Regions from separate parts of the Pseudomonas sp. TNT2022 ID642 genome, predicted to be linked through region 3. Evidence: riboswitches for the same ligand, from Rfam matches in the RefSeq annotation. Region 3 holds a riboswitch; each other region holds the start of a gene.

Region 1 (7,587 bases), on a different contig from region 3:
CTCCCACAGGGGATTTGCAGGGATTCGCAGATCAACGCAGTTGCAAACAGTTCGAGCCGTTCGCGGGTGTCGCCGGCAGTGCGCCAGACTTCGTCGCTTTGCGATTGCAGCGCCTCGGGACGCGGGCCGGTCCATGGATCGGCCAGCGCACAATCGAGTGGATCGAATCCGAGTTCGAACGCTTTGGCGAGTGCTCGCAATAGGCTTGATTGCGCGCCTTTGCCGTCGCCTCGTGGAATACGCAGAAGCGCCAACAATGTATCGATGCGCAATCGCCCGCTCGGCGACTCGCCAAAAATGTGCAGCCCGTCGCGAATCTGCGATTCCTTCAGATCACACAAATACGTATCCAGACGCGGCAACCAGATCGCCGCATCGGCGTCACTGTCCAGCCCGGCATCAAGCTGCAATTCACGATCGATCTGCGTCTCGCGCACCAATTGCAGAATGTCGCGCTGCAACTCGCGGGCGCGGCGCGGATCGAGCAGTTGCGCTTCGTAATACTCGTCGGCCAGCAGCTCCAGATTGCGCAATGGGCCGTAGGTTTCGGCGCGGGTCAGCGGCGGCATCAGGTGGTCGATGATCACCGCTTGCGTGCGTCGTTTGGCCTGCGCGCCCTCACCCGGGTCGTTGACGATAAACGGGTAGATATTCGGCAGCGGCCCGAGCAACGCATCCGGCCAGCAATTTTCCGAAAGGCCCACGCCTTTGCCCGGCAGCCATTCGAGGTTGCCGTGCTTGCCGACGTGAATCACACCGTGCGCGCCATAGGTGTTGCGCAACCAGAAATAGAACGCCAGATAAGCGTGCGGCGGCACCAGATCCGGATCGTGATAGACCGCGCTTGGATCAACTTGATAGCCGCGCGCCGGCTGGATGCCGACGAAGGTCAGACCGAAGCGAATGCCGGCGATCATCATCCGCCCGTCGCGGCACATCGGATCGTTTTGCGGCGCTCCCCAGCGTTCAATCACAGCGGCGCGATTGGCTTCCGGCAGCGCGTTGAACATCGCCAGATAAGCGTCCATCGCCAGGCTTTGCTGGCACGGACGCAGATCAATGGTGTCGAGATCGTTGCTGACGCCGCCGAGCAATTGCTGGATCAACTCGGTGCCGGTTTTGGGCAACTCTGCCGTGACCGGATAGCCCTCAGCCTGCAACGCACGCAGGATATTCAGCGCCGCCGCCGGCGTGTCGAGACCGACGCCATTACCAATGCGGCCATCGCGAGTCGGATAGTTGGCGAGGATCAGCGCAATGCGTTTTTCGCCATTCGGCACCCGTGCCAGATCGATCCAGCGCCGCGCCAGTTCAGCGACGAAATCCATGCGCTCGGGTTGCGCGCGGTAGCAGACCACATCGGACTGACTGCGCTCGCTGCGCCAGGCCAGATCCTTGAAGCTGATTGGTCGGCTGATGATGCGACCGTCGAGTTCCGGCAAGGCAATGTGCATGGCCAGATCACGCGGGCCGAGGCCCTGCTCGCTGGCGCGCCAGCCGGGTTCGTTGTCCTGCGCGCAGATCGCCTGAATCACCGGGATATTGCGGCGAAACGGTCGCAAGTGCGGCGCTTCAGGGCTGGACTGGGCGAAACCAGTGGTGTTGAGAATCACCCCCGCCTCGACTTCGTCCAGCCAATCCTCGACCACCGCCAGGCAGCCGGGTTCTTTCAGACTGGCCACGGCGATCGGCAGTGGATTAAGCCCGGCCGCCTGCAAACGCTGGCAGAAAACATCAATGAAAGCGGTGTTCGCCGCTTGCAGATGCGAGCGGTAAAACAGCACCGCCGCCACCGGGTTTTCCGGCCGCCATTCGGCTTGCCAGTCACTCAGTGCGGCGCTGGTTTTGTTCGGGTGGTAGATCGCCGTGCGCGGCAGGGTCTGCGGTTCTTCCCAGGCGTAATCGCGGGCGAGCCAACGGTTGGCCAGACAACGGAAAAAATCCAGCGCATTGCCCAGACCGCCCTGACGCAGGAACTGCCAGAGTCGATCACGATCCACCGCGTTGACGGTGCTCAAGTCGCTGAGCTCCGGATCGGGACGGTCATCGCCCGGCACCAGAATCACCTGTACACCACGCTCGGACAGCTCGACCAGACGCTCGACGCCATAACGCCAATAGGCGATGCCACCGTGCAGCGAAATCAAAATGACCTTGGCATGGCGCAGCACTTCATCGACGTACAGATCGACCGAGGCATGATTCTGTACCTGCATGGGATTGGCCAGACGCAGGCTCGGGTAATCCTCGGGCAATTGCTGCGCGGCTTCGGCGAGCAGCGCCAGGCTGGAGTCGCCGCTGCACAGGATTACCAGCTCGGCGGGAGTTTGGCCAAGGTCGGCAATGTTGTCATCCGAGACGAAACCGCCGGGCTGGGTCCTGAGCAGGTGCATGGCTTAAACGCTGAGCGCGGCGCGCAGTTGCGCTTCGAGTTGGGCGGCGTCGAGTTCCTGGCCGATCAGCACCAGACGTGTCACGCGCGCTTCATCGGCGCCCCACTGACGGTCGAAATGTTTGTCGAAACGCGTGCCCACGCCCTGGATCAACAGGCGCATCGGCTTGTTCGGGATCGCCGCGAAACCTTTGACACGGAGGATGCCGTGCTTGACCACCAATTGCGTCAGGGCGTCGAGCAGCAGGCTTTCGTCAGCTTGCGGCAGTTCGATGGAGATCGAATCGAAGGCGTCGTGATCGTGGTCATCGTGATCGTCATCGCCTTCACCATGGTGGTGATCGTGATGGCTGTGGCGGCTGTCGATGTGTTCTTCGGAACCGGCGCCGAGGCCGATCAACACGTCCAGTGGCAGACGGCCGTTGCTGGCTTCGATGATTTTCACCGCCGGTGGCAGCTCTTCGGCGACTTCAGCGCGCACGCGAGCGAGATCTTCCGGGCTGGTTTGGTCGGCTTTGTTCAGGATGACGAGATCGGCGCTGGCCAGTTGGTCGGCGAACAGTTCGTGCAGCGGCGATTCGTGATCGAGGTTCGGGTCGAGTTTGCGCTGGGCGTCGACCTGATCCGGGAACGCAGCGAAAGTGCCAGCGGCCACCGCCGGGCTGTCGACCACGGTGATCACCGCATCAACGGTGCAGGCGCTGCGGATTTCCGGCCACTGGAAGGCTTGCACCAGCGGTTTTGGCAGGGCCAGGCCCGAGGTTTCGATGAGGATGTGGTCGAGGTCGCCGCGACGCGCAACCAGTTCGCGCATCACCGGGAAGAACTCTTCCTGAACGGTGCAGCACAGGCAGCCGTTGGCCAGTTCGTAAACGCGGCCCGTGGCTTCTTCTTCGGTGCAACCGATGGTGCATTGCTTGAGGATTTCACCGTCGATGCCCAGCTCGCCAAACTCGTTGACGATCACCGCAATGCGCCGGCCCTGTGCGTTGTCGAGCATGTGCCGCAGCAGCGTGGTCTTGCCCGAGCCGAGGAAGCCGGTGACGATGGTGACGGGGAGTTTGGCCAGTGTTTTCATCGGTATGCCCTTTGGCAAGCGGCGGGCATACGGGACGAGAACCGGCAACGCGCGTGCGCGCCGGAAGCGTTCGCCACCGGATCACCCCGCCCGGTTGTAGTGAGAATCTGTGACGAGGCAGGTCTCCTGGCTGACGGCGTTCAGGCGCTGGGCCTGGCGTTTGCTGCGCCTTCCCGCTGGCTCATCAGTTGAGCTGGCAGTGGCGTGGCAGCGAACATCACCGTTCACAGTTGCGGGGGCAGCCGCGGCATTGACCGCGTTCCCTTCTTAGCTTCGGCGTGGGCCGAAGAACCTCGAAAGCGCAAGGCTACGCATGGTGTGGTTATGGGTCAATGTTTGGATTGGGGGTATATCCGTTGCTGCGGCTGGGGCCGCTGGCGGTTTCGCTCTTACAGCGAGTCACCTTTTCCAAACGCCGAAAAGGTAACCCAAAAGGCTTTGCCCCGGCGTACGGCACTTCGCTGAGGCTCAGTGTTCCCTCGCTACGGTGTCCATCCGGGGGCATCGCCTACGGTTTGCTTCGCTGCACCTCCTCTCGATGTGTGCGGCTTCGCCGCACGGCGCTGCGCGCCTAACCCCCGGATGAACACCTTCGCTCGGCCTGCCGAAGGGGCAAAAAAGCCAGATCAAAAGCCAGATCAAGAGCCCCTCACCCTAGCCCTCTCCCGGAGGGAGAGGGGACTGATCGAGTTGTTTGGGCGAGGGACGCCGACGTGCGATACCGCGTTGAACTCAGATTTTGAAAAGCCCACAAATCGGCTCCCTCTCCCTCCGGGAGAGGGCTGGGGTGAGGGAAAATCCACCACAAATCCAAAGCCGACCACGCCCCGCTCTTCACCACTCAATAGGCCGAGCGTAGCGAAGGAACCCCGAGCCCCAGCGAGCGGGCCGCACGTAGGAGCAAGCCCTTTTGGTTACTTTTGGGGCGTTTGCCAAAAGTGACCCGCCGTAAGGGCGGAACCCTAATCAGCAACACCCGCAGCAACGGATCCACCCCAAAAAATTGACCAAAACCCCACCCCCATGCTCTCCTACACACCTTGTTACGGGTGCCCTTCACAGGGTGAAACGGGAAACCGGTGAATCATGTGCTTTACTCAAAGCCATGTCAGTCCGGTGCTGCCCCCGCAACGGTAAGCGAGCGAAGCGTCAAAACCACTGTGTCAGCAAGGCATGGGAAGGTGACGCTTGCAGGTCGGCCTGACGCCAACCCCTCGTGAGCCCGGAGACCGGCCCGCAACACACAGCCCGCATTTTTGCGTCGCTGAACATAACAAACCCGCGGTGGGCGGGCGCTGTTCGAACCTCTGCGAGCCCGACCCGCAGGGGTTTTCATGCGCTCAAATCACCCGCTGACACTCCAGAGGGAAGCGCCATGTCGATCATCAGCAGCACCGGCAGCAACACGGACAAAATTTCCAGCACCACCACCCTGAGCCAACGCCTGACCGCCGCGATCTTTGCGTCGATCCTCGGTGCCAGCCTGGTCTACTTCGCCGGTTTCTCACACATCGAAGCGGTGCACAACGCCGCCCACGATACCCGCCACAGCGCCGCGTTCCCGTGCCACTGAGACCTGCCGACATGATCAAGCGTATTGCGCAAACCGCAGGTTTCACCGGCCTGCTGGCCGCCCTGCTCCTCACCCTGCTGCAAAGCTTCTGGGTATCCCCGCTGATTCTTCAGGCAGAGACCTTCGAGAAAGCCGAACCGGTTGCAGAAGTTCACGAACACGCCGCCGGCACCGCTGCGCACACCCACGATGCCGAAGCCTGGGAGCCGGAAGACGGCTGGCAGCGCGTAGTCTCGACCACGGGTGGCAATCTGGTGGTGGCTGTCGGTTTTGCTCTGATGCTCGCGGGTCTTTACACCCTGCGTGCGCCGACCAAAACCTCGCAAGGCCTGCTCTGGGGTCTGGCCGGTTACGCGACATTCGTCCTGGCACCGACGATGGGCCTGCCACCTGAATTGCCGGGCACTGCCGCCGCTGATCTGGCCTCGCGACAAATCTGGTGGATCGGCACTGCCGCTTCGACCGCTGTCGGCCTGTCGCTGATCGCGTTCAGCCGTCACTGGCTGATGAAGATCCTTGGTGTCGCCATTCTCGCGGTGCCGCACGTGATCGGCGCACCACAGCCGCAAGTGCATTCGATGCTCGCTCCCGAGGCATTGGAAGCCCAGTTCAAAATCGCTTCGCAGTTGACCAACGTAGTGTTCTGGCTGGCCCTGGGCCTGATCAGCGCCTGGTTGTTCCGCCGCAAAAGCGCTGGTCAATACCACGCATGACCGATGACAGCGCAGCGCCGACCTTCGTGATCGGCCTGGGCTGCCAGCGCGGCTGTCCGGCCAGCACGCTGCGCGCGTTACTCGACCAGGCATTGCAGGCCCATCGCATCGACCTTGAAGCGGTCAAGGCCTTGGCCAGCATCGACTTGAAGCGCGACGAACCGGGTCTGCAAGAACTTGCTGCACAACTGGCCCTGCCCTTGCTGTATTTCAGCAGTGAAGAACTGGCCAGTTACCAGCAACGACTCAGTCACCATTCGCAGATCGCCTACGAACGCACCGGTTGCTACGGCGTGGCCGAAAGTGCCGCTCTGGCTCTCGCCGAACAGCTGATACAGGCGCCGGCAAAACTGCTGATTTCCCGGCAAAAATACGCACAGGCAACGTTGGCATTGGCCGGCGCGGCGTAAAATCCCGATAATCCCCGTTATTGATCATGAGCGTTGTTCATCTGCAACGCGGTCGTGCCCTCTTTTACTCAGGATTCAACGATGACCGTCTACTTCATCGGCGCCGGCCCCGGCGACCCGGAATTGATCACCGTCAAAGGCCAGCGGCTGATCCGCAGTTGCCCGGTGATCATCTACGCAGGCTCGCTAGTGCCGGCGGCGGTGCTCGAAGGGCATAACGCCGAGACGGTGGTCAACAGCGCTGAGCTGCACCTTGAACAAATCATCGATTTGATCAAGACCGCACATGCCAGAGGTCAGGATGTGGCGCGCGTGCATTCTGGCGATCCGAGCCTGTATGGCGCGATCGGCGAGCAGATCCGTTATCTGCGCGAGCTGAATATTGCGTTCGAGATCATCCCTGGCGTGACCGCCACCGCAGCGTGTGCAGCGTTGCTCGGGGCGGAGCTGACTCTGCCGGACGTGTCACAAAGCGTGATTCTGACCCGCTACGCCGACAAGACCGCCATGCCGGCAGGCGAAGAGCTCGGCAGTCTGGCGCAGCATGGCGCGACCATGGCGATTCATCTGGGGGTCAATCATCTCGACAAGATTCTGGCGGAACTGCTGCCGCATTACGGCGCCGATTGCCCGATTGCGGTGATTCACCGGGCGACGTGGCCGGATCAGGACTGGGTGGTGGGGACGCTGGCGGATATTGCCGGGAAGGTCGAGGCCAAAGGGTTTCGGCGTACGGCGTTGATTCTGGTGGGTCGTGTCTTGGGCAGTGAGGTGTTTAGCGAGTCGTCGCTGTATCGCGCCGGGCATGCGCACCTCTACAGGCCATGAATTGGAACGCGGAGCGTCCCGGGCTGCATTCCCACGCAGAGCGTGGGAACGATCAAAGGCCCCTTCGCGAGCAGGCTCGCTCCCACATTTGGAATGCGATCAAATGTGGGAGCGAGCCTGCTCGCGAAGGCGTCGGTACATTTCACCCATAAAAAACTCACCCATAAAAAAACGGCGCTCACGGGGCGCCGTTTTTCATGTCCGCAGCGAACACCTTAGTAGTAGGCGTTTTCTTTCTGCGTGTGGTCGGTCACGTCTCGAACGCCCTTCAGCTCCGGAATACGCTCGAGCAAGGTGCGCTCAATGCCTTCCTTCAGGGTTACGTCCGCCTGGCCGCAGCCCTGGCAACCGCCTCCGAACTGCAGAACAGCGATGCCGTCCTCAACCACATCGATCAGGCTGACCTGACCGCCGTGGCTGGCCAGCCCCGGGTTGATTTCGGTTTGCAGGTAATAATTGATGCGCTCGTTGACCGGGCTGTCGGCGTTGACCATCGGCACTTTGGCGTTTGGCGCCTTGATGGTCAGCTGGCCGCCCATACGGTCGGTGGCGTAATCGACAACGGCGTCGTCGAGAAACGCTTCGCTGAAGTG
Region 2 (7,587 bases), on a different contig from region 3:
GTATCTGTGGCTGGGCAAGGCCAAAGGTGCGGAATTCGACAAGCTGGAACTGCTCGATCGTTTGCTGCCGCTGTACGGCCAAATCTTCGCGCGTCTCGCCGCCCTAGGCGTGGAGTGGGTGCAGATCGACGAACCGATTCTGGTACTCGACCTGCCGCAGGAGTGGAAGAACGCTTTCGAGCGTGCCTACAACCAGATCCAGCGTGATCCACTGAAGAAACTGCTCGCTACTTACTTTGGTGGTCTGGAAGAAAATCTTGGTCTGGCGGCGAACCTGCCGGTCGACGGTCTGCACATCGATCTGGTGCGCGCCCCGGAGCAGTACCCGACCATTCTCGATCGTCTGCCGGCCTACAAAGTGTTGTCCCTGGGCGTGGTCAACGGCCGTAACGTCTGGCGTTGCGATCTGGAAAACGCCTTGGCGACGTTGCGCCATGCCCATGAGCGTTTGGGTGATCGCTTGTGGGTGGCGCCGTCCTGCTCGCTGCTGCACAGCCCGGTGGATCTGGGCCGTGAAGACAAGCTCGATGCCGAGTTGAAAAGCTGGTTGGCCTTCGCTGTGCAGAAGTGCGAAGAAGTGGCAATTCTGGCGCATGCCGTCAATGAGCCGGAAGCGCCGAAAGTGCTGCGTGCCCTGACCGACAGCCGTTCGGTGCAGGCCGCTCGCGCTGCTTCGCCACGCATTCACAAACCTGCGGTTCAAGCCCGGGTTGCGGCGATCACGGCCAAGGACAGCCAGCGTCAGTCGCTGTTTCCCCAGCGCATCGCCAAGCAGCGTGCCGGTCTGGATCTGCCGCTGTTCCCGACCACGACGATCGGTTCGTTTCCGCAAACCGCGTCGATCCGCCTCGCTCGCCAGTCGTTCAAACAAGGCAAGCTGACCGAAGCCGAATACACCGAAGCCATGCACAGCGAAATTCGCCACGCGGTGGAAATCCAGGAACGTCTGGGCCTCGATGTGCTGGTGCACGGTGAAGCCGAGCGCAACGACATGGTCGAGTACTTTGCCGAGCAGCTCGACGGCTACGTATTCACTCGCTTCGGCTGGGTGCAGAGCTACGGTTCGCGCTGTGTGAAACCGGCAGTGATCTTCGGCGACCTCAGCCGCCCGAAAGCCATGACCGTGGAGTGGATCCGCTACGCCCAAGGCCTGACCGACAAGGTTATGAAAGGCATGCTGACCGGCCCGGTGACCATGCTGATGTGGTCGTTCCCCCGTGAAGACGTGAACCGCGAAGTGCAGGCCCGGCAACTGGCGCTGGCGATCCGCGACGAAGTGGTCGATCTGGAAGCTGCCGGCATCAAGATCGTTCAGATCGACGAAGCGGCGTTTCGTGAAGGCCTGCCGTTGCGCCAGGCGCAGTGGCAGCATTATCTGGACTGGGCGACGGAAGTGTTCCGTCTGTGCGCCTCAGGCGTGCGTGATGAAACGCAGATCCACACGCACATGTGCTACAGCGAGTTCAACGATGTGATCGAGTCGATCGCGGCGATGGACGCCGACGTGATCACCATCGAAACCTCGCGTTCGGACATGGAGTTGCTGGATGCCTTCGAAGCCTTCGCTTACCCGAACGACATCGGGCCGGGCGTCTACGACATCCACTCACCACGCATCCCGGATGCTTCGGAAATGGCTAATCTGCTGCGCAAGGCTGCCAAGCGGATTCCGGCCGAGCGGCTGTGGGTCAACCCGGATTGCGGTTTGAAAACCCGTGGCTGGCCGGAGACGGAAGCGGCGCTGGTGCACATGGTTACCGCCGCCCGGCAATTGCGTAAAGAACTGGCCTGACACCTTAACCACCTGAGTAAACACAACACCTTGTAGGAGTGAGCCTGCTCGCGATAGCGGTGTGTCAGTCAACTCATCGGTGACTGACACACCGCTATCGCGAGCAGGCTCACTCCTACAGGGGTTGTGTATGTATTTTCAGAAACGGGAATTCTCATGGCATCGCCGAAAAGCTGTTGCTACTGTGCCCAGCCGCAATCCAGGTGTTTGCCGCTACATGAGTGATCAACCCGTTATCCAGGCAGTGTCTGACGCCGACATTCCTGAAGTTCTGAATTTTGTCTTAAAGGCCCGTGCCGAGCTTTTCCCCAAGCTCAGCGCGACCGGCATGCCTGACGATCTGGCGCGTTTTGCCGAGGTTTATCTGCGTGGGGAAGGGCGCTTTCTGATGGCTCGGCATGCAGGGCAGATTGTGGCCTCGATTGGCTATCTCCCTTACGACCGGCGCTTCGCGAACCTTGATTATCCCGACCGCAACGTGGTGGAAATCGTCCGCCTGTTCGTCGTGCCTTCACAACGGCGTTCCGGGCTGGCCGGCGCGTTGTACCGATCACTCAAAGACCTGGCACTCGCCGACGGAGTCGAGGTGATTTATCTGCACACCCATCCGTTCTTACCAGGCGCCATCGCGTTCTGGCAACGCCAAGGCTTCGACATTATCGATGTTGACGCCGACCCGGTCTGGCAGACGACGCACATGCATGCCGTCATGAGTGAAATCGAAGAATCTGCGCCCCATCAAACGGGTCCGTCAGGTAATGCGCCCTGACCCCGAAAGTGTCCTGTAACCGCTGCGGTGTCAGCACTTCCAGCGGCGCGCCCAACGCCACCAGCCGACCGCGCTCCAGCACCGCCAGACGATCACACTTCAACGCCTGATTAAGATCATGCAGCGCGATCAGCGTGGTCACCGGCAACGCCTGCACCACGTTGAGAATGGTCAGTTGGTGCTGAATGTCGAGGTGGTTGGCCGGTTCGTCCAGCAACAGGATTTGCGGTCGCTGGGCCAGTGCCCGAGCGATATGCACCCGCTGCCGCTCACCACCCGACAGGCTGCGCCAAAGACGCGTGCGCAGGTGCATGGCGTCTACATCGGTGAGCGCCTGCTGGACGATGGCGTCGTCTGCCTGCGACCACGGTTGCAGCGCCGACAGCCAAGGCGTGCGCCCCAGCGCCACCGCGTCGAACACGCGAATGCCGTCATCGGTGTCGGCCTGTTGTTCAACGACCGCGAGTTTTTGCGCAATGCTGCGCCGGGCCATTTTGCCCAAGCGCTGACCTTCAAGCAGCACCTCGCCAGCGCTGGGTTCGCGCAACCCGGCCAGCAGTTTCAGCAGGGTGGATTTCCCCGAACCGTTCGGCCCGACGATGCCCAGGGTTTCGCCGCGCCGAACTTCAAGGCTGACACCGTTGAGCAACTCGGCGCCGCGCACCTTGAACGTCAACCCGGAACAACTCAGAACACTGTTCATCGCGAAGACCTGCGGCCAACCAGAATCAAGGCAAACACCGGCGCCCCCACCAGCGCGGTAATCACCCCGACCGGAATCACCTGGCCCTTGATCAACGTGCGCGACAGCACATCAGCGGCAATCAGAAACACTGCGCCGCCCAACGCACTGGCCGGCAGCAGTCGTGCATGCCCGGTGCCAAGCAACAGACGCGCGGCGTGGGGAATCACCAGTCCGACAAAACCGATCGAACCGACAATCGACACCATCACCGCCGTCACCAGCGCCGCGCAGCCAATCAGCAGAATCTGCACGCGCCGCACCGGAATGCCGAGGGATGCCGCCGAATCCGCGCCAAAGGTAAACGCATCCAGCGCCCGCCGATGCCACAGGCACACGACCAGTCCCAGCACGGCAACCGGCACTGCCAGCCACACCGATGGCCAGCGCACGCCGCCAAGATTGCCCAGCAGCCAGAACATGATGCCGCGCGCCTGCTCGGAGCTGGCCGAGCGAGTGATCAGAAACGCTGTCAGCGCATTGAACAGCTGCGAGCCGGCGATCCCCGCAAGAATGATCTGCCCGGTACCGCTGGCCGAGCCGCTGACCCGCGCCAGCACAATCACCAGCACGAACGCCGTCACGGCGCCGGCAAAGGCACCGACCGACAGCGAGATCAACCCGGCACCGACGCCAAGCAGCGCGACCATCACGGCCCCGGTCGAGGCGCCGGCAGAAATCCCCAGCAGATACGGATCGGCCAACGGGTTGCGCAGCAGCGACTGCAAAATCACCCCGCACGTCGCCAGACCGGCACCGCACGCCGCCGCGACCAGTGCGCGGGTCAGGCGGTAGTTCCAGACGATGCCTTCGTCGATCGGGTCGAGCGCGTAACCGGCGTTCCACAACTTGTTCGCCAGCACTTGCACCACCACACCCGGTTCAATCGAGGTTTCACCAATGGCCACGCCAGCAACCACTGCAATCAACAGCGTCGCCAGGGCAAGCAGCGTACGGATCAGGCTGGCACTCATTGCGACAGATCATAGCCGCTGATGGCCGTGGCCAGTTGCTCGATGCCGTCGAACATGCGCAGGCTGGCCTGCATGGCCATGGCGTCGAGAATGATGATGCGGTTGTGTTTCACCGCGTCCATGTTGCGCGTCACCGGATCACTGCGCAGGAAGGCGAGTTTCTTTTCATAGTCGTCGGCAGGGAAGCGACGACGGTCCATGCGCGCGATCACAAGGAAAGTCGGGTTGGCCTTGGCGATGGTTTCCCAGCCGACCGTTGGCCACTCTTCATCGGACTGCACGACGTTGCGCACGCCGAGGGTGCTAAGCATGAAATCGGGAACGCCTTTGTGCCCGGCCACGAATGGCTCGATGTCCATTTGTGCGCTGGAGAACCAGACCAGCGCGCTGGCATCCTTCAGCTGTTTGCCTTGGGCTGTGGCAATCGATTTGGCGAGACTGGCCTTGAGTTCGTCGTTGAGCTGCTGGCCGCGCTCCTGCACATCGAAGATCTGCGCCAGTTGGCTCACGCTTTTGTAAATCGTGTCGATGCGGAACGGCGCCAGCCGCGTGCCATCGGCGCCGACGAGGTTGTCCTTGGCTTCGCAATCGGAAGGCAGCAGGTAGGTCGGAATCTTCAGCTCATGAAACTGTTCGCGAGTGCCCACCGCACCTTGCGGGCCGACCATCCATTCCAGCTCCACGGCGACCAGTTCCGGGCGCTTGCCGATCACCGATTCAAAGCTCGGCTCGTTGTCGGCCAGACGCTCGATCTTGTCATTCTGCGCCTTGTATATATCCAGCACGTTGTTGAACCACAGCGAAGTGCCGACGACTTTCTCGCCCAGGCCCATGGCGTAGAGCATTTCCGTGCCGGCCTGGCCGATGGTCACCGTGCGCGTTGGTGCGTGCTGGAAGGTCAGGGTGCTGCCGCAGTTGTCGATCGTCAGCGGATACGCAGTCGGGGCCGCCTGCGCCATGGCGCAAAGGCTCAGGCCGGTGATGAGGGTGGCAATGCGGGGCAGCAGCATGGGGCAGTCTCCAGGGGAACCGTACGGGAGCGGGAGAGTACGGATCGGAAACACACCATCGAACGCGGTCAGGGAAACTGCGCAAGGCCGGTCATCAAAAGAAGAAGTACACGGCACGATGTCCTTCCCGGACACCCCGCCGGTTAGTCAGTCACTGTGCCGGCAGGTCTCCTGACTGATGCGTCATCGCCTGGCTCCGGCCTTCCCGGGGTTCACCCAGTGGCAGTCTTGGAGCAGGCTCAGCACCTACAGTTGCGGGGGCAGTTCCGGTCAATGCTGTGCAAGCACCCCGAATTCCCTATTAGTCCCGTTCGGGAACCAGCGGCGGCATGGTAGTCGATCAAGCCGCTGAAGGGGAGACGAATCTGTCGTGGCGAGGATTAGTGCTGGCTCATCAAACCGTGCAAGACGCCTAAACGCAGGCCCGGTTCGGAGGGCAGCATTTGCGCAATGCCGAACACTTTGAACGCCGCCAGCATCAACACCAGCCCACCAGGCAGAATGCTCTGGCGATGGGGTTGCAGGCCGGCGAGCTTGAGCTGTTGCACGTTGTTCACTTTCAGCAGAAGTAACGACAGGCGCAGCAGGCCGCCGTAGGTGATGCCGTCCTGGCCGAAGTCATTCAGGCGATTGGCCTTGAGCACTTTGGCCAGCATGCGTGCGGTGCCGGAGGAGCCAATGGTTTGCTGCCAGCCCTGCGCACGATAGCGCCGGGCAACTTTTTCAAACTGCAGGATGGCGAAGCGTTCGGCCGCCTGTAGCGCGCCGGCAGACACATCGCCGCCGCGAAAGAACCGCGTGCTCAAGGTGCCGCTGCCGATGGCGATGCTTTCAGTGAGCAACGGTTGTGAACCCTGGCCGAGGATCAGTTCGGTCGAACCTCCGCCGATGTCGACCACCAGGCGCAGGTCGTCTACGCTGGGCAAGGCATGGGTCACGCCGGCGTAGACCAGTCGCGCCTCTTCATGGCCGCAGATGACATCAATGGGAAAGCCCAGATGCCGTTCAGCACTGGCCAGAAACAGCTGCGCATTATCAGCCTCGCGCACTGCGCTGGTTGCCACCGCGCGTACCCGGCCGGCCTCGAAACCGCGCAGCTTCTTGCCGAATCGCGCCAACGCCTGCCAGCCGCGATCCAGTGCCAACGCATCCAGTGCGCCGCCGTCAAAGCCTTCGGCCAGCCGCACCGGTTCGCGCAAGGTTTTCACTTCCTGAATCTGCAAGCCCTTTCGACTGCGCACCGACTGGCCGATCATCAGGCGAAAGGCATTCGAACCCAGGTCGATGGCGGCAAACAGCGAGGCGTCGTCTTTCATGGGAATCCTTGCAGAGCATCCGTCGCGAGGCTCAAGACGGTTTGCGAGGATTCTGCCGTGATCTTGATGACATCCTGATGACGGGGCAGGGTCGGTTGAATGAATTTGCGGCTGTCATGACAATGTCATTATCCGGCGTCTATGCTGAGGCCAATACATCGCGTGTTCTTAAAGTTTTTGCTGCCAGTTTTGGCAGCTTTTTTTTGCCTGCGATTTGAGCGAGGCCACTGATCGTTCCCACGCTCCTGCGTGGGAATGCAGCCCGTGACGCTCTGCGTCACTGGACGCGGAGCGTCCCTAGAGGCATTCCCACGCAGAGCGTGGGAACGATCAGGTTTCAGCAGGACTGCGGGGTTTCGCCCCGGGACAAGCGCGCATTGATGTCGTCGATCACTTCGGGCAGCTCGGCGATGGTGTCGATCAGGTAATGCGGACGTGAAGGCGCGAACATCTTGCCGATCCGCGAACGTTCTTCCGCCAGTCGATCCAACGGCAACGCCTTGTATTGCTCATAGCTCAGGCCCAGTGCGTTGCCGGAACAGGTCAACGCCACCGTCCACATGCCGGCGGCGCGCCCTTCGAGAATCCCCGGCCAGGTGTCGTCGACCTTGACGCAAGCTGCCACGTCATCGATGCCCAAGGCAATCACGTTAGCCAAGGCCTGCGCCGGATAGGGCCGGCCATTCGGCACCTCATCGGTGGCGACGACATGGTCAGCGACGTAGCCATTTTCCCGCGCCAGTTCGACGACCTTGGCCATCACCACCGCCGGATAACCGGAGCACGAACCGATTTTCAAACCCTTGTCGCGCAACGTTGCAATCGCCTCGAGCGCGCCGGGGATCAACGCCGAATGCAGGGCGATTTTCTCGATCTGCAACGGCATGAAACGTTCGTAGATTGCCGTCACATCGTCATCGCTCGGCACGCGGTCGAATGCTGCACGATAACGCTCGGCAATCTGCGGCAGGTTGCACAGGGTGC
Region 3 (7,587 bases):
CGGTCAAGCTGGACAGTCTGTCGAAGGCGTATTGGCAGAAGGCTTATCTGAGTGCCAAGCGGGTGTTGCAGCCGGAGCATCTGGCGCATAACCCGTAGTAAAATCGCAGCAATCCTGATGTGGGAGCGAGCCTGCTCGCGAAAGCGGTGTATCAGTCAACTCAATGGAGACTGACACTCCGCATTCGCGAGCAGGCTCGCTCCCACAGTTGTTTCAGGTCACATCCAGCATCACTTCGTGGCCGACACTCGCCACACCTTGTTGCCGACATCATCCGCCACCAGCAAGCCACCCTGCTGGTCGATCACCACGCCCACCGGCCGCCCCAATGCATTCTCGTCTTTGTCGAGGAACCCGGTCAGGACATCCACCGGTGTGCCGCTCGGCTTGCCACCGGTAAACGGTACGAAAATAACTTTGTAACCACTGTGCGGTTTGCGGTTCCATGAGCCGTGCTGGCCGATAAACGCGCCTTCCTTGAACTGCGCCGGCAACGTGTTGCCCTCGGCAAAACTCAAGCCCAGCGAGGCGGTGTGTGGCCCGACCGCGTAATCCGGGGCGATGGCCTTGGCCACCAGGTCGGGGTTTTGCGGCGAAACGCGGACATCGACATGTTGGCCGTAGTAGCTGAACGGCCAGCCATAGAAACCACCGTCCTTGACAGAGGTGATGTAGTCCGGCACCAGATCACTGCCGATCTCGTCGCGTTCGTTGACAGCTGTCCACAGCGCGCCACTTTTCGGCTCCCAGGCCAGACCATTGGGGTTGCGGATGCCTGAGGCAAAAATCCGGTGATTGCCGGTCGCCCGATCGACTTCCCAGATCGCTGCGCGACCTTCTTCCTTATCCAGACCATTTTCGCCGACGTTGCTGTTCGAGCCGACGGTGACGTACAGCTTGCTGCCGTCCTTGCTGGCGATGACGTTTTTGGTCCAGTGGTGATTCAGCGTGCCGCCAGGCAAATCGACAACCTTGATTGGCTGCGACTTGATCTCGGTCGCGCCCGGTTCGTAGTTAAAGCGCAGCAGGCGGTCGGTGTCAGCGACGTAAAGATCATTGCCGACCAGGGTCATGCCGAACGGCGAGTTGAGGTTCTGCAGAAACACCGTGCGTGTTTCCGCGACGCCATCGTGGTCGGCGTCACGCAGCAAGGTGATGCGATTCGGGCTCGGCACGCCGGCGCCGGCCTTACCCATGACTTTCTTCATGACCCAGCCGCGAATGCCGCTGCTGTCATCAGGTTTGGGCGGGGCATTGGTTTCTGCCACCAGCACGTCGCCGTTGGGCAGTACGTAAAGCCAGCGCGGATGGTCGAGGCCTTCGGCGAATGCAGCGACTTGCGTGCCAGTCGCTGCCGTCGGTTTAGCGCCCTCCGGCCAGCCGATTGCCGGGGCGATATTCACCGTCGGGATCAGGGTCTTGTTCGGTTCGGGCAGCTTCGGCGACGAGCCGGTGCCGTCGGAGACTTGCAGGCTGGAGGTTTCACCGCAGGCGGCGAGTCCTCCGGCGAAGGCGATGACAAAAACGAGCTGGGGCTTGCGCATTGCTGATCTTCCCTATGAATGCATTCCTAATCATAGAGGAGGGCGCAAGCCCGATGGTTCAACTGCTCAGCCGCGGGCCTCTTTGAACAGCACGGCGATGCCCGGGTGATAGTTGCCCGCTTCGCTGCGCAACTTGCGGTAGGCGTAAGGGAAATACCAGGCGACCGCGCAGGTGTGTTCCTTTTGCAGATCGTCGACCATGTCCTGCAGCTCTTCGGGGCTGGCGCTGTGCTGGGCTTTTTGCGGCGCGACAAACAGGCAGCCGAGCTTGAGGTCGCTGGCATAACTGATGCGTTTGGCGTCGTTGGTGATGTCCAGCAGGGCTTGGGTCAGATTGAGGTTGGTAACCTTTGGCCAGCGCTGGGTGGCCTGGATAAAGGCGCGGTCTTCGGCGCCGGCGAGAAACAGATCGGCGCGGGCATTGCGCTCGCCTTCTTCGTTCTGTTTGCGCGTGGCAGTGTCGTTCAAAGTGACCAGCTCAGCCATCCAGGCGGCTGCCGAGAGCAATCCGAGATTGGCTTTCTCGTCATGCCAGTAAGGGGTGTCGCTGTCGCCGCGCACGGCGTTGTAGCGGTCGATACAGTCAAACCAGCGTTCAAGCACCGGGCGCAGAAATTCCAGGCGCGGGTTGCTGATGATCATGCCTTGCATCGTCATCATCCTTTATTGTTGTAGTGGGCTTTTCGGGAAAAGCATGGCTCTTTGATATCATTTGTATCAGTGTGGCACAAGATTGGCGTCAGATAATTGATCGGCGGCAGTTATTCGCCCGATGGCCGCCTCTTTAATTGACGCTCCCCCCCCAACCCTCTAACCTTCGCGGCTTGTTTCAGGTGCTCTGTGACCTGCGTCGACAGAGTGAAACAGGGAAGCCGGTGAGGGTTGTCTTCGCACGAAGAACCACCACGATCCCGGCGCTGCCCCCGCAACGGTAAATGAGTGAAAACTGCGCCTTGAGCCACTGCCTCGACAGAAGCGGGAAGGCGCGCAGTCAGGCCAACGCCGCTCATGAGCCCGGAGACCGGCCTGATCCATCCAGCGGCATCACGGTGGGCGATGCCAGGCTTTTTGCCGTCTATTCTTGTGCCTGCCCGCCGTTATCCAGCCTCAACGGAGAGCTCCCCCATGACTGATTCCCCCGAGCGCGACGAACGCCATCTGGCCCGTATGCAGCGCAAAAAAGCCGTGATCGACGAACGCATCGCCAACTCGCCTGACGAGTGCGGCCTGGTACTGGTGTTGACCGGTAACGGCAAAGGCAAAAGCAGCTCGGCCTTCGGCATGCTTGCGCGCGCCATGGGCCACGGCATGCAGTGCGGCGTCGTGCAGTTCATCAAGGGGCGCAACAGCACCGGCGAAGAATTGTTTTTCCGCCGCTTCCCTGAGCAAGTGCGCTTTCATGTGATGGGCGAGGGCTTCACCTGGGAAACCCAGGATCGTCAGCGCGACATCGCCGCTGCCGAAGCCGCGTGGGCTGTGTCCCGCGAACTGCTGCGCGATCCGTCGATCGGTCTGGTGGTGCTCGACGAACTCAACATCGCTCTCAAACATGGTTACCTCGATCTCGATCAGGTGCTCAGCGATTTGCAGGCGCGTCCGCCGATGCAGCATGTGATCGTCACCGGTCGCGCGGCCAAGCCGGAAATGATCGAAATGGGCGACACCGTGACTGAAATGGGCATGCTCAAACACGCCTTCCAGGCTGGCATCAAAGCGCAGAAAGGCGTCGAACTTTGAATCAACCACGTCACTGCCCGGCGGTGCTCATCGCCGCGCCGGCCTCCGGTCAGGGCAAGACCACCGTCACCGCCGCACTGGCCCGTTTGCATCGCAATCAGGGGCGCAAAGTGCGCGTGTTCAAATGCGGCCCGGACTTTCTTGATCCGATGATTCTCGAGCGCGCCAGCGGTGCGCCGGTGTATCAACTGGACATGTGGATGGTCGGCGAGCAGGAAAGTCGTCGCCTGTTGTGGGAAGCCGCTGCCGAGGCGGATCTGATTCTGATCGAAGGTGTGATGGGCCTGTTTGATGGCACGCCTTCCAGCGCCGATCTGGCGCGGCATTTTGGTGTGCCGGTGCTCGGCGTGATCGACGGCACGGCCATGGCGCAAACCTTTGGTGCGCTGGCGCTGGGCTTGGCGAAGTATCAGCCGGATCTGCCGTTTGCCGGCGTGCTGGCCAATCGTGTCGGCACCTTGCGCCATGCGCAATTGCTCGAAGGCAGCCTCACCGAAGGCCTGCGCTGGTATGGCGCATTGTCCCGTGAGACGGGCATTGAGTTGCCAAGTCGTCATCTCGGCCTGGTTCAGGCCAGCGAACTGAATGATCTGGATGTGCGTCTCGACGCCGCCGCCGATGCATTGGCCAGCAGTTGCGAGGTAGCGCTGCCACCGGCCGTGGAATTCGCCGCGCCTGATGTGATCGCCGTCGAACCGTTGCTGAAAAACGTGCGAATTGCCGTCGCCCGCGATGAAGCGTTTGCCTTCACCTATGGCGCGAGTCTCGATCTGTTGCGGGCGATGGGCGCCGAGCTGAGTTTCTTCTCGCCGATCCGCGATACGCAATTGCCTGACGCTGACAGTCTGTATCTGCCCGGTGGTTATCCGGAATTGCACCACGTTGCGTTGTCGCAAAACACCGCGATGCTGGAGGCGATTCGTGCGCATCACGCGACGGGCAAACCGTTGCTCGCTGAATGTGGCGGCATGTTGTATCTGCTCGACTCTTTGACGGATGTTGAAGGCACTCGCGCCGAACTGGTCGGCCTGCTTAAGGGCGATGCAGTAATGCAAAAGCGTCTGGCGGCGTTGGCATTGCAAGCGGTGGATCTGCCGGAAGGTTCGTTGCGTGGCCACACTTATCACCACTCCCTGACGACGACTGAGTTGACGCCGATTGCCCGTGGCTTGAGCCCGAACGGTGGGCGTGGGGCGGAGGCGGTTTATCGCGATGGGCGGATGACGGCTTCTTATGTGCACTTCTATTTCCCGTCGAATCCTGCGGCTGTCGCAGCATTGTTTGCGCCTGGCCTCCAGGCCGCCATCGCTGGCAAGCCAGCTCCCACAGTGGACGGTGAGCTTCCTGAAGAAATGCAATCCCCTGTGGGAGCTGGCTTGCCAGCGATGGGGCCATGACCGACAACTCATTTACCGAAGCCGAACGCCAAGCGGTCTACAAAGCCATTGCCGAACGCCGCGACATGCGTCACTTCACCGGCGGCACCGTTGAACCAGAACTGCTGCGCCGACTACTGGAAGCCGCCCACCAGGCCCCAAGCGTCGGCCTGATGCAGCCCTGGCGCTTCATCCGCATCAGCGACCGTACCCTGCGCGGCGAGATCCAGAATCTTGTGGAAGAGGAACGCATCCGCACCGCTGAAGCCCTCGGCGAGCGCAGTGACGAGTTCATGAAACTCAAAGTCGAAGGCATCCATGACTGCGCCGAGGTGTTGGTTGCCGCATTGATGGACGATCGCGAAAAACACATCTTCGGTCGCCGCACGCTGCCGGAAATGGACATGGCTTCGCTGTCCTGCGCGATCCAGAATCTGTGGCTGGCCGCGCGCGCCGAAGGCTTGGGCATGGGCTGGGTTTCGCTGTTCGAGCCGCAGGCACTGGCGGATTTGTTGAAATTGCCCGAAGGCGCCAAGCCGCTGGCCGTTTTGTGTCTGGGCCCGGTCAAGGAATTCTATCCGGCGCCGATGCTGGTACTCGAAGGGTGGGCGCAGGCGCGGCCGCTCAATGAGTTGCTGTATGAAAATTATTGGGGAGTGAGTCAATGAGTGTGGCGTTGCTGAGTGTCGCTGCGGTTGCGCTGGATGCGCTGCTCGGTGAACCGAAACACTGGCATCCGCTGGTGGCGTTCGGTAATTTCGCCGGGCGCATCGAGCAACGATTCAACGCCGGTGGTCGTGGCTGGCGCAGCCATGGCGTCACTGCGTGGGTGATCGCCGTGCTGCCGCTGACCTTGCTCGCCACTGCGTTTTCCTGGGCGCCTTACGTGGGCTGGGTCGTCGAGATTCTCGCGCTGTATTGCGCCCTCGGCATGCGCAGCCTCGGCGAGCATGTCGCGCCGGTGGCTGCTGCATTACGTGCGGATGATCTGGACGAGGCGCGCAAACGCGTTGGCTATCTGGTCAGCCGTCAGACCGATGAGCTCGACAGCACCGCTGTCGCTCGCGCCGCCACTGAGTCAGTGCTGGAAAACGGCAGTGATGCGGTGTTTGCCGCGTTGTTCTGGTTTGTCGTCGCCGGTGCGCCGGGCGTGGTCCTCTATCGCTTGAGCAACACGCTCGATGCGATGTGGGGGTATCGCAACGAACGCTTCGAGCGCTTCGGTTGGGCGGCGGCGAAAATCGACGACGTGCTGAACTACATTCCTGCGCGTCTGGTGGCATTGACCTACGCGCTGCTCGGCAAAACCCGACTCGCGCTGAAGTGCTGGCGCACCCAGGCGCCGCAGTGGGACAGCCCCAACGCCGGTCCGGTGATGGCGGCCGGTGCCGGTGCGCTGGGCGTGGAATTGGGCGGCCCGGCGATCTATCACGGTGAACTGCATGAGCGCCCGCAACTCGGCGAAGGACAACCGGCCGATGCCGATTCCATCGACCGTGGCTGGCAATTGGTCCAGCGCGGCGTATGGTTATGGCTGCTGATTCTCTGCGTGGGGGCTGAATTCTATGCTTGAGCACGGTGGCCGGCTGCGCAAGGCTGCTCACGATTACGGCATCGCCGAGGCCGACTGGCTCGACCTCTCCAGCGGTCTGGCGCCGTGGCCGTTTCCGATCCCGGCGATCCCGCTGCGTGCTTGGGCGCGCTTGCCGGAAACCGATGACGGTCTGGAGCAAGCCGCGTGCGATTACTACGGCACCGCGCAAGTGCTGCCGGTGGCCGGTTCGCAGATGGCCATCCAGTTGCTGCCGCGTTTGCGCCGGGCCGGCAAGGTCGGCGTGTTATCACCGTGTTATGCCGAACATGCCGAAGCGTGGCGCCGCAGCGGTTACATCGTGCGTGAAGTGCTCGAGCAGGAAGTCGAGTTCTTTCTCGACAGCCTCGATGTGCTGGTGGTGGTCAATCCGAACAACCCGACCGGCCTGAGTCTGACCCCGGCGCGCTTGCTCGACTGGCACGCGCGGCTCGCGCAGCGCGGTGGCTGGCTGGTGGTCGATGAAGCGTTCATGGACAACACGCCACAACTGAGCCTGGCCGCCCATGCCCATCAAGTCGGGCTGATCGTGCTGCGCTCGTTCGGCAAGTTTTTCGGCCTGGCCGGCGTGCGTCTGGGCTTTGTGCTGGCGGAACGCAAGTTGCTCCGACTGCTCGCGGAACAGGTCGGGCCGTGGGTCGTCAGCGGGCCGACGCGGGTGCTGGGGCAGGCTTGCCTGCAAGACACCGAAGGGCATACGCGACAACGGATTCGCAGTGATGAAGCAAGCGAACGGCTGGCGGCGTTGCTTGAACGCTACGGCTTCAAACCGCAGGGCGGCTGCGCATTGTTTCAGTGGCTGATCACCGATCAAGCGCCAGCTCTATACGAATTCATGGCCCGGCGCGGCATTCTTCTGCGCATCTTTACCCACAACAGCAGTCTGCGTTTTGGCTTGCCCGCCGATGCGGCTGAAGAGGCGCGTCTCGAACACGCTTTAATCGCCTTCACCAAGGACAACTCATGACCACGCTGATGGTGCAGGGCACCACTTCCGATGCCGGTAAAAGTACGCTGGTGACGGCGCTGTGCCGTTGGGCGACCCGGCAGGGCGTGGCGGTCGTACCGTTCAAGCCGCAGAACATGGCGCTCAACAGCGCGGTGACTGCCGATGGCGGGGAGATCGGCCGTGCGCAAGCGGTACAGGCGCAAGCGGCGAACCTTGAGCCGCACACCGACATGAACCCGGTGCTGCTGAAGCCCAACAGCGACACCGGCGCGCAAGTGATCATTCATGGCCGCGCGGTTACGTCGATGAACGCCGTTGCCTATCACGATTACAAAGCCATCGCGATGCAGGCCGTGCTGGCCTCGCATGACCGTCTCAGTGCGGCGTATC

The links. Region 3 has a riboswitch for cobalamin ahead of cobO (cob(I)yrinic acid a,c-diamide adenosyltransferase). Riboswitches for the same ligand answer to the same signal wherever they lie in the genome.
Region 1: linked by a shared signal. The riboswitch ahead of M5G26_RS07560 (CbtB domain-containing protein) and the one ahead of cobO (cob(I)yrinic acid a,c-diamide adenosyltransferase) in region 3 are both predicted to bind cobalamin.
Region 2: linked by a shared signal. The riboswitch ahead of M5G26_RS08520 (ABC transporter substrate-binding protein) and the one ahead of cobO (cob(I)yrinic acid a,c-diamide adenosyltransferase) in region 3 are both predicted to bind cobalamin.

The regions. Positions count from the first base shown of each region.
Region 1 covers NZ_JAMDGW010000007.1:368,774-376,360, forward strand. The annotation lists gene cobN (cobaltochelatase subunit CobN) at 1-2,393, opposite strand, end outside; gene cobW (cobalamin biosynthesis protein CobW) at 2,397-3,470, opposite strand; cobalamin riboswitch at 3,570-3,781, opposite strand; cobalamin riboswitch at 4,501-4,722, shown strand; gene M5G26_RS07560 (CbtB domain-containing protein) at 4,846-5,043, shown strand; gene M5G26_RS07565 (CbtA family protein) at 5,055-5,756, shown strand; gene M5G26_RS07570 (cobalamin biosynthesis protein) at 5,753-6,166, shown strand; gene cobM (precorrin-4 C(11)-methyltransferase) at 6,248-6,994, shown strand; gene nfuA (Fe-S biogenesis protein NfuA) at 7,210-7,587, opposite strand, start outside.
Region 2 covers NZ_JAMDGW010000007.1:591,050-598,636, reverse strand. The annotation lists gene metE (5-methyltetrahydropteroyltriglutamate--homocysteine S-methyltransferase) at 1-1,792, shown strand, start outside; gene M5G26_RS08535 (GNAT family N-acetyltransferase) at 2,010-2,561, shown strand; gene M5G26_RS08530 (ABC transporter ATP-binding protein) at 2,500-3,264, opposite strand; gene M5G26_RS08525 (FecCD family ABC transporter permease) at 3,261-4,265, opposite strand; gene M5G26_RS08520 (ABC transporter substrate-binding protein) at 4,274-5,287, opposite strand; cobalamin riboswitch at 5,432-5,625, opposite strand; gene M5G26_RS08515 (Ppx/GppA family phosphatase) at 5,668-6,603, opposite strand; gene M5G26_RS08510 (hypothetical protein) at 6,612-6,821, shown strand; gene phnX (phosphonoacetaldehyde hydrolase) at 6,941-7,587, opposite strand, start outside.
Region 3 covers NZ_JAMDGW010000040.1:7,475-15,061, forward strand. The annotation lists gene M5G26_RS28060 (C40 family peptidase) at 1-98, shown strand, start outside; gene M5G26_RS28065 (PQQ-dependent sugar dehydrogenase) at 231-1,544, opposite strand; gene M5G26_RS28070 (hypothetical protein) at 1,611-2,195, opposite strand; cobalamin riboswitch at 2,359-2,588, shown strand; gene cobO (cob(I)yrinic acid a,c-diamide adenosyltransferase) at 2,670-3,281, shown strand; gene M5G26_RS28080 (cobyrinate a,c-diamide synthase) at 3,278-4,678, shown strand; gene bluB (5,6-dimethylbenzimidazole synthase) at 4,675-5,325, shown strand; gene cbiB (adenosylcobinamide-phosphate synthase CbiB) at 5,322-6,230, shown strand; gene cobD (threonine-phosphate decarboxylase CobD) at 6,223-7,215, shown strand; gene M5G26_RS28100 (cobyric acid synthase) at 7,212-7,587, shown strand, end outside.